One region of the Erwinia persicina genome, then DNA from elsewhere that is predicted to be linked to it. Evidence: predicted binding sites of a transcription regulator. Region 1 holds the regulator's gene; each other region holds the start of a gene.
The links. Region 1 encodes CRP, which controls carbon source genes, mostly activating them, when cyclic AMP is high. Its sites were predicted from a motif close to ATGTGANNNNNNTCACAT; they were not measured.
Positions count from the first base shown of each region.

Region 2: a site for CRP is predicted at 1,497-1,514, ahead of mlc (sugar metabolism global transcriptional regulator Mlc). Genes of this name have one in related genera too.
Region 3: a site for CRP is predicted at 1,890-1,907, ahead of azuC (stress response protein AzuC). Genes of this name have one in related genera too.

Region 1 covers NZ_CP082141.1:360,031-363,310, reverse strand. The annotation lists gene K6L24_RS01555 (amidohydrolase) at 1-587, opposite strand, end outside; gene K6L24_RS01550 (OsmC family protein) at 835-1,242, opposite strand; gene crp (cAMP-activated global transcriptional regulator CRP) at 1,610-2,242, shown strand; gene K6L24_RS01540 (YccS/YhfK family putative transporter) at 2,300-3,280, shown strand, end outside.
Region 2 covers NZ_CP082141.1:2,561,354-2,564,633, reverse strand. The annotation lists gene K6L24_RS11595 (MFS transporter) at 1-465, opposite strand, end outside; gene K6L24_RS11590 (LysR family transcriptional regulator) at 568-1,467, shown strand; gene mlc (sugar metabolism global transcriptional regulator Mlc) at 1,692-2,909, shown strand; gene bioD (dethiobiotin synthase) at 3,032-3,280, shown strand, end outside.
Region 3 covers NZ_CP082141.1:139,871-143,150, forward strand. The annotation lists gene mntP (manganese efflux pump MntP) at 1-312, shown strand, start outside; gene K6L24_RS00570 (helix-turn-helix transcriptional regulator) at 347-1,111, shown strand; gene K6L24_RS00575 (LysE family translocator) at 1,101-1,733, opposite strand; gene azuC (stress response protein AzuC) at 1,979-2,056, shown strand; gene K6L24_RS00585 (cysteine hydrolase family protein) at 2,360-2,890, shown strand; gene pckA (phosphoenolpyruvate carboxykinase (ATP)) at 2,961-3,280, opposite strand, start outside.

The DNA.
Region 1 (3,280 bases):
GCCCCCTTTCCCTGTAACACCAGGTCAAAATTGTCACAGGCGGCACTGAAGACGCCCTCTTTCACCGCCACCGTCCCCGTTGGCAGGGTGGGAAACACGTGTAAACCATAAATCTGTGATACTCCGTCCAGCACGCCGAGCTTTACCAGCTCACTGGCCCCCCCCGGTGGCACTTCTTCCGCATGCTGAAAGATGAATCGCACCTTCCCTGCCATCTGCGCCTGCTGCTGGCATAACACCCAGGCAGCCCCCATCAGCATCGCCGTATGCGCATCGTGCCCGCAGGCATGCATCACGCCGCGATGACGCGAGGTAAACGGCTCCTGATTCAGCTCTTCAATGGGCAGGGCATCCATATCGGCCCGCAGAGCAATGCATTCCCCGCTGTGTGGGCCTGAAAGTTCAGCCAGCACACTGTTGGGGGTGGGCCGGCTGATAGCCAGAGGACCAAACTTTTCCAGTTCAGCAGCGACATAGTCGGCCGTGCCCTGTTCATGAAAAGAGAGTTCCGGGTGGGCGTGGATATGACGCCGCCAATGCAACACTTTTGCGGTGACATCCTGAATTAACGTCTTGGTATTCATCATCACTCCGTGATTAGTTGAAACGATAGAACGACAGGCCGGAGTATTCAGACCTTCGGTCACTGCGCCGGTAAATCAGCGTGAAGGACAGTAAACAGGATGAAATATACTGCGCTCACCTCACCAGACTGTGGCGTGAAATGCGCGTGATGACGTGCTCAGCATGATGTGCCGCTGGCGAAGATGGCGGGAGGAAAAGAGTGACGCGAGGGAACTGTACGCCCCTCGCGCAGACATCAGTCACATGCTGTCAGGCGAGGTCAATGACCTCGTAGCTGTGACTCATTTTGACACCCTGCCCCAACATAATGGCCACCGAACAGTATTTCTCTGCGGAAAGGTCGACGGCGCGTGAGACGGCTTTATCACCCAGCGCTTTGCCGCTGACAATAAAATGCAGATTAATGTGCGTGAAGATTCGCGGAGCATCTTCACGGCGCTCCGACGTGAGCTTCACTTCGCAATCAGCCACGTCATGACGGCCTTTTTGTAAAATAGAAACCACATCAATGGCGCTACAGCCTCCGGCGGCCATCAGCACCATCTCCATCGGGCTGGGTGCTTTATCCCCGGAGTTACCGTCCATCAACACCTGATGACCCGATGAGGATTCTCCCAAAAATGTCAGCCCTTCAACCCATTTAACACGTGCCTGCATAACAAAATCCTCGATTTCATTCAGTTACCGCAGAGTACGCTGTGTCAATAAAAACGGCAACGCTGCCTTTTTCCAACTATGCTGAAGCGAGACAACAGAAGACAGCCTTGTAAAGCTGTGCTACAAACAAAGCTGCAATTATTTACTGGCAAGACAATGCACAGTAAAACGGGACGACAGCACGAGCCATGCTCTTAACAGAGGCCCGTATAATTCCTATGGGAACGCTTGAATATTTCAACGCCTGACAGGGACTCATCCCCTGATATCCTAAAATATTTCGCGCGGCAGGTTAGCGGTAACGCACTTCTCCCCCGCAGAATAGAGGGTATATTTAGGCACGATTACAAACAGAGGATAACAGCGAATGGTTCTCGGCAAACCGCAAACAGACCCTACACTCGAATGGTTCCTGTCACATTGCCATATTCACAAATATCCATCCAAAAGCACGCTGATACATCAGGGTGAAAAGGCGGAAACCCTCTATTACATCGTTAAAGGTTCTGTAGCGGTGTTAATCAAGGATGAAGAAGGCAAAGAGATGATCCTCTCTTACCTCAACCAGGGCGACTTTATTGGCGAACTGGGCCTCTTTGAAGAAGGTCAGGAACGCAGTGCATGGGTACGTGCGAAAACAGCCTGTGAAGTGGCTGAAATCTCTTACAAAAAATTCCGTCAGCTGATTCAGGTGAATCCTGACATTCTGATGCGTCTCTCTTCACAGATGGCGAGTCGACTGCAGGTTACGTCAGAGAAAGTGGGTAATTTAGCTTTCCTGGATGTCACCGGACGCATTGCCCAGACGTTACTGAATCTGGCCAAACAGCCCGATGCCATGACGCACCCGGACGGCATGCAAATTAAAATCACCCGTCAGGAGATCGGCCAGATTGTCGGCTGCTCCCGTGAAACCGTAGGCCGTATTCTGAAAATGCTGGAAGATCAGAACCTGATCTCGGCACATGGTAAAACCATCGTTGTATACGGCACACGTTAACCGGCTCTGAACCCACGGCGCGACGCCCTGTCGCGCCGTTTTTATTTGGTGTGGCTCATGTGGCGGAGAATTATCTATCACCCGGAAGTTAACTATGCGCTCAGACAAACGCTGGTGCTGTGTTTACCCGTGGCGATCGGCTGGATGCTGGGCAACCTGCAAAACGGACTGCTTTTCTCCTTAGTGCCCGCCTGCTGTAATAACGCCGGTCTGGATACCCCCCACAAACGCTTCTTTAAACGCCTCATCGTCGGCGGGTGTCTGTTCGCCTCCAGCAGCTTCCTGATCCAGTACGCCGGGTTAGAGGGCGTGCCGTTGCCGGTTATTCTGCTGATCATGGCCTTAGTGCTGGGCGTCACGGGTGAGATTAGCCCCCTTCATGGCCGCCTGCTGCCGGCTTCGTTAATAGCCGCCATCTTCACGCTCAGCCTGGCGGGGCGGATGCCGTTGTGGCAACCGCCGCTGTTATATATTTTGGGGACCGTCTGGTACGGGGCATTTAACTGGTTCTGGTTCTGGCTGTGGAAAGAGCAGCCGATGCGTGAAACCCTCAGCCTGCTGTATCGCGAACTGGCTGACTACTGTGAAGCTAAATACACTCTGCTGACCCGACTTACCGATCCACAGACTGCCCTGCCCCCACTGCTGGCGCGCCAGCAGAAAGCCGTCGATCTGATTAACACCTGCTATCAGCAGATGCATATGTTGTCCGCCAATCGGGACAGCCACTACCAGCGTCTGACACGTGCATTCCAGGTGGCGCTTGATCTGCAGGAACATATTGCGGTCAGCCTGCATCAGCCGGAAGAAGTGCAAAAGCTGGTGGAAAAAAGCCATGCCGAAGCGGTGATCCGCTGGAACGCACAGACCATTGCCGCCAGACTGCGGGTACTGGCCGATGATATTCTTTATCATCGTTATCCTGAGCGCTTTACAATGGATAAGCCTCTTCAGGCACTGGAAAAGATCGCTCGTCAGCACCCGGACAACCCCGTCGGCCACTTTTGTTATTACCACTTCAGCCGCATCGCACGTGTG
Region 2 (3,280 bases), 2.2 Mb from region 1:
CAGGTAGGTCATGCCCACAGCGGCCACGCCGCTTAAGGAGAGTCCAATCAGTGCACGTATCAGCAGAATGCCGTGCCAGCTGGTCATGGTGGCAGAAAGCAGGGTGAAAATCGCTGCCAGCATCAGTGCGGTGACCATAACCGACTTACGTCCGACCGCATCGGATAACGGGCCGGTGATCAGCAGACCCAGTGCCAGCATCCCCGTTGAAACCGACAGGGAAATGCTGCTGGCCGCCGGTGAGACGCCAAACTCCTGCGACAGCACGGGAAGGATTGGCTGTACGCAGTAGAGCAGGGCGAAGGTCGCCAGACCGGCGGAGAACAGCGCCAGCGTGACGCGCATAAACTGAGGGGTTCCGCGTTTGATCATGAGATTCTTATCGGCGGCTGGCTGGCCGGGGAGGGCGGGAGTGGCCCGGTCAGCGGAAGCGGGCGGTCTGACGGCAGGCAATGAGCGGTTCACAACGGTTCCTTAGCAAGTTCATGGGGGATGACGTTGTAAAGGGTAAGAAACTGAGATTATGATGTCTAATATATTAATAATCTCGAATGATATGTTAAACCTATGAATATAGAGCTGCGCCATCTGCGCTATTTTGTCGCCGTGGCGGAAGAACTGCATTTCGGCCGGGCTGCCCAGCGGCTGAATATTTCTCAGCCCCCACTCAGTCAGCAAATTCAGAATCTGGAAAAGGAAACCGGCGCTCGCCTGCTGGCCCGAACCAACCGCAGCGTGCAACTGACGGCCGCCGGACAGCAGTTTCTGCAGGATGCCCGTCATATCCTGCAGCAGGTCGAACAGGCTGCGGATAAAGCCTCCCGGCTGCATCGCGGAGATGAAGGGGAGCTGCGTATTGGCTTCACCTCCTCGGCCCCGTTTATCACCGTGGTCTCCGATGCGTTATTCACCTTTCGCCAGCGCTTCCCGGCAGTACATATCCAGATGCAGGAGATCAACACCCGCCAGCAACTGGCCCCGCTCAGCGAAGGACGTCTTGACCTGGGCGTCATGCGCAACACGCTGTTGCCGGAAAACCTCGATCATCAGCTGCTGTTGCGCGAGCCGATGTACGCGCTGGTTCATCGCGCCCACCGTCTGGCCGACAGGCCGGGTATCGCACTGAGCGAGCTGGCGCAGGAGCCCTTTGTGTTCTTTGACCCGCAGGTGGGGACGGCGCTGTATGGCGAAATTCTGGCCCTGCTGGGGCGTTACCAGATCCAGCCCGATATCGCTCAGGAAGTGGGCGAAGCGATGACCATTATTGGACTGGTTTCAACCGGACTGGGGGTCTCAATTCTTCCCGCTTCATTTCGCCGCGTGCGCCTGAGTGACGTGGTGTGGATACCGCTGACCGAACAGGATGCGCAATCTGAAGTGTGGCTGGTGTGGTCCCGGCAGCGGGAGATGCCGGCGGTGGTCGCGTCGATGATGAAACTCTTATTGCCGTTCCCACAACAAAAATAGCGGAAAACATGAGCAGCCAGACAGGGTTTATGTGCGGCAAATCACATATCGAATCAAATATTTGACGCCATCTGATAAGTGTTTCACCATGAGCCGGATGCTTTATTTTGAAGCGCGAAAATAAGCGCCGCTCGGGCGGCCCTCATCGTCATCCTCTGACGACTGTCGGCCGGTTGAGAAGAGTGACAAAGGCCTTTTTTGACGGTATTAAGCGGGAGTAGGGTGTGATTGCGGACAGTCAGCCTGGCCATATTGACCAGATTAAACAGACTAATGCCGGAGCGGTGTACAGACTGATTGATCGGTTTGGCCCCATCTCGCGTATTGAGCTGTCAAAAAAAGCGCAGCTGGCCCCGGCCAGTATCACAAAAATCGTGCGTGAGATGCTGGAAGCTCACCTGGTTCAGGAGACGGAGTTCCAGGAGCCAGGAAGCCGTGGACGCCCGGCCGTCGGACTGTTGCTCGACACACAGGCCTGGCATTTTCTCTCCGTACGTATTGGCGCTGGTGACATCACACTCGCCCTGCGTGACCTCAGCAGTAAAATGGTGGTAGAGCAGCAGTTTTCCCTGCCTGCAGAAGATGCCCTTCCGCTGCTGACCCGTATCATCCGGCAGATCGACCAGTTCTTTATCCATCATCAGCATAAACTGGAACGCCTGACTGCGATTGCTATCACGCTGCCTGGCATTATGAACAGCCAGACCGGGATCGTACACCGCATGCCTTATTATGATGTTGACGATATGCCTCTCGGGCCCTCGCTGGCCAGCCATACCGGTCTGCCGGTCTACATACAGCATGATATCTGTGCCTGGACGATGGCCGAATCGCTGTTTGGTGCCTCGCAGGATGCCCGTGATGTTCTCCAGGTGGTGATTGACCATAACGTAGGGGCCGGGGTGATCACCGGTGGACGTCTGTTGCACGGTGGCAGCAGCACGCTGGTGGAGATCGGCCATACCCAGGTCGATCCGTGGGGCAAGCGCTGCTACTGCGGTAATCACGGATGCCTGGAAACGGTAGCCAGCACAGACAGTATGCTGGAACTGGTCACACAGCGGATGCAGGCGTCCATGAGTTCCACGCTGCATAATCAGCCGCTTACCATCGATGCGCTCTGTGATGCCGCGCTGGCAGGGGATCAACTGGCCTGCGATGTCATTTCCGGCGTAGGTAATAGCGTAGGCCGTATTGTGGCGGTGATGGTTAACCTGTTCCATCCGCAAAAAATTCTCATCGGGTCGCCGCTTAACCGCGCGCAAACTATCCTTTATCCGGCCATTGCGACCTGTATTCGCCAACAGTCCTTACCCAGTTACAGCAAACAGGTCAGTGTGGAGCCCACCGCCTTTATTAACCTTGGCACCATGCCGGGGGCGGCACTGGTGAAAGATGCGCTCTATAACGGGTCATTATTAATCAAATTGCTACAAGGCTGATAAATCCACTAAACATTGCGCTAACGCAATCTCCGACCTGCGGCACTCCCCTACAATTTTCGCTCATTTACCGAGTATGAAAATTATCAATGAGGCCAGGCTGTGCCTGTCGGAGTCATACCATGTTGAAACGTTTATTTGTCACTGGAACCGATACTGAAGTAGGAAAAACGGTGGTATCGCGTGCGTTATTACAAAAGCTGGCGACAAACAGTAAACACGCCGTAGGCTACAAGCCGGTCGCGAAAAGCAGCCAGCAAACGGAAGAGGGACCACGAAATAAGGATGCTCTGGTGCTTCAGCGCTCTTCATCAGTACAGTTGCCCTATGAGGCGATTAATCCCATCACGTTGCTCGATGACGAAATCAGT
Region 3 (3,280 bases), 220 kb from region 1:
ATCGAAGGGCTGCGTAAGAAAGAGTGCAAGCCGGAAGAAGCGCCTGCGAGCCACGGTTTCTGGCTGCTGGCCTGTACGGCGGTGGCGACCAGCCTGGATGCGCTGGCCGTAGGCGTGGGCCTGGCGTTCCTGCAGGTGAACATCGTCACCACTGCACTGGCCATTGGTGCGTCCACCATGATAATGGCCTCGGCCGGTATCCTGCTGGGCCGTTTCCTGGGCCCGGTGATGGGAAAATGGGCAGAAATTTTCGGCGGTGTAGTGCTCATTGGTATTGGCTGTAGTATTTTAGTGGAACATCTGGGCCGGTGAATGCACTCTCCGGCCTGTCAGGGGCGGGGTGGATATGGCGTTATCGATAGTCGACTGGAACAGCCACAATCAGATTGAATGTTCGCACCTCACTGCCAGCCATGCGGCGTTCCCGCTGCACACCCACGAAGAATATGTCATCAGTGCCAACCTCAGCGGCATTGAAACCCTCAGCCTGCACCGGCAAACTCTGTTCGTTCACGCAGGCGATATCACTATTTACAATCCTGAAACGCTGCAGTCTTCGCAGTTTGGTGCCGATCCGGTGGAGTTTTACAGCATTCATCTGCCGCGTCAGGTGTTTGCCGATCCTGACGATCGATCTCCGCCGATCCTGTATGAAGGGGTACTGCGCGATCCCACGCTGTTTGCCGCCATCTGCGGCTACGTGCAGTCAGGCGATGAAGAACAGGAGCAAAGCCTGCTGTGGCTGACCAGCCAGTTATTGCAACACCGTCGCGGCAGAAAGCAAGAACCTGCCCCCCTTCCCGTGGGACGGGCGCTGGAGTGCATGCGCGACAATCTGACGGTAAAGCTGACGCTGGACGAACTGTCTGCCGCTGCCGGACTGAGCAAATATCATTTCGTGCGGCAGTTTCGTCAGCAGACGGGCATTGCCCCGCTGCAATATCATATGCAGCTGCGCCTGCTTGCGGCGCGTAATCTGCTGCGTGACCACCACAGCGCCCTGGATGTGGCGCACCGGTTGGGCTTTTACGACCAGAGCCACTTTATTAACAGCTTTCGCAAAATGATGGGGATCACCCCCCATCACTATCTGCGCAGGCTCAGCCGATAAATTCACGGTAGCCGGAGAGGATGACGTAACCGGCGAAATAGCAGAAAATCACCGCCGACGCGATATATGACCAGCGCAGCATCTTCGCCCCGAGCATGCGTCCGCCAACACTCCCCATCGCACACAGCACCGCCGTCCAGGTCACGCCCGCCAGGAAAAATCCGCTGAGGAACCATCCTGACGCCGCTGTGCCGCTGCTGCTCATCCGCGAAATCAGAGCACCACCGACCGCGGCAAACCACAGGATCGCCGTGGGCGATGACATGGCGAGGAAAATACCCCGGAAGAAATTCTGACGAATACTGAGTGCCTGGCCGATGTCTCCGGCACTGAGATCTGCCGTCGGGCGCAGGGCGTTCTGCACCATTTTCCATGCAAACCACAGCAGGATGAGCGATCCCCCGATCCACAGCACCCAGCGCACCGCAGTGAACTGCAACAGCACCGCCATGCCTGCCATCGCGAGGATCGCATAGATCAGATCGCCCACGCAGGTGCCGATCCCCAGCCAGAAGCCGTGAAAGTAACCGCGCTGCATGGCCAGGGTGATCATCGCAATATTGGCGATGCCGATATCCAGACACAGGGAAAGACTGAGAAGAAAACCATTTGAAAAGGGCATTTGCGTCCGACTGATGAGGGAAGAGAGGCCCATTATGTTCAGGCTTTTCCCTGAAATATTGGAAAAAATTGCGCCTCCGGCAGAGGGGGTATGCCTGCCGGGCGGCGAGGCCGTTTAGCTCTGGTTTATCTTTTTATCGGCATACTGAGGGCGATTATGTGATCTGGCTCATAAAATATTGCCTGAAAAATGGGCTGCATGTATAATTTTCTAGCAATATTCAATAAAGCGGCATACAGGCCATCATGAAAAAATTCTTCAAATACGTGTTCCGGGTTTATGTCGACACCTTTAAACACGTACCGCCCGGGGCTGTTCTTTAAGCCTGGCTGCACCGAAAACCCTCGATAATGCGTCGGTCAGGGATTGACCGATGGTTATCACCCGTTTCGATTATCCCATGAGAAAGCTATTGCATAACCGTCGCGTCTGCGCGAATCTGTCCTCTATGCAACCGACTCAGCTGTGCCTTACCACCCCAACCACCACCACCGCTTATGGCGGCGTGTGGCGAGTTTGCGTGTCTGAGTAGTTAGCACACCTTCCCCCACCCGCCGGTTTCCGACGGGGTCGTTTATTTCTCCGTCGTGACTGGTGTTAATCAGGATTGTTAAAGGAGAAATAACATGTCTGACGCCTCCGCGTTATTAGTGATTGATATGCAGGCAGGCTTACTGCACGGCCCGCAGGAGCCTCACGATAAAGCCGGTTTACTGGCGAACGTTTCCCATCTGATCGTCGCGGCCCGTTCGCAGCAGGTGCCGGTCTTTTTTGCCCAACACACCGGTCCGGCGGGATCGCCGATCGCCGCTGACAGCATGGCGTGGCAGCTGGCTGCGGAACTGCCGCGGGCGCAGACGGACCGCTGTTTTAACAAAGCGCGGCCCAGCTGTTTTGCCGGCACGCCGCTGCTGGCATGGCTGCAGGCGTCTGACGTGAAGCGGCTGGTGATCGCCGGAATGAAAACAGAATACTGCGTTGACACCACCTGTCGGGCGGCGGCAGATCTGGGGTTTGACGTGGTGCTGGTGAGCGATGCCCACAGCACCCCGGACAGTGGCGTGCTCACCGCCGCGCAGATAATTGCCCATCATAATGCAACGCTGGCGGGGCCGTTTGTCCGTCTGGTCAACACGGCGGATGTGCGCTTTGTGTAACGGAGCCGGACAGCCTTCAGCAGGATAAACGGAATAAGGCCGGTAAGGCCTTATTCCGCCTGAGGGAGGATCAGAGGGTTGGCCCGGCCTGAGCGATACGCGCGCCGTCTTCTGTGCGGGTGTACTGGGCAAAGTTGTCGATAAATAAGCGGGCTAATTTTTCGGCCGCCTGCTGCCACTGTTCTGCGCTTTCCCAGCCATTGCGCGGGTCAAGCAGGGCATCCGCCACCCCCGGAACCTGAGCCGGGATCATCAGCTCAAAGATCGGCAGCCGGGTATCATTCTGCGCAATCGTCCCGTTAAGGATAGCGTTGATAATATTGCGGGTATCCTTCAGCGACAGGCGCTCCCCTTTACCATTCCATCCGGTGTTGACCAGCCAGGCTTCTG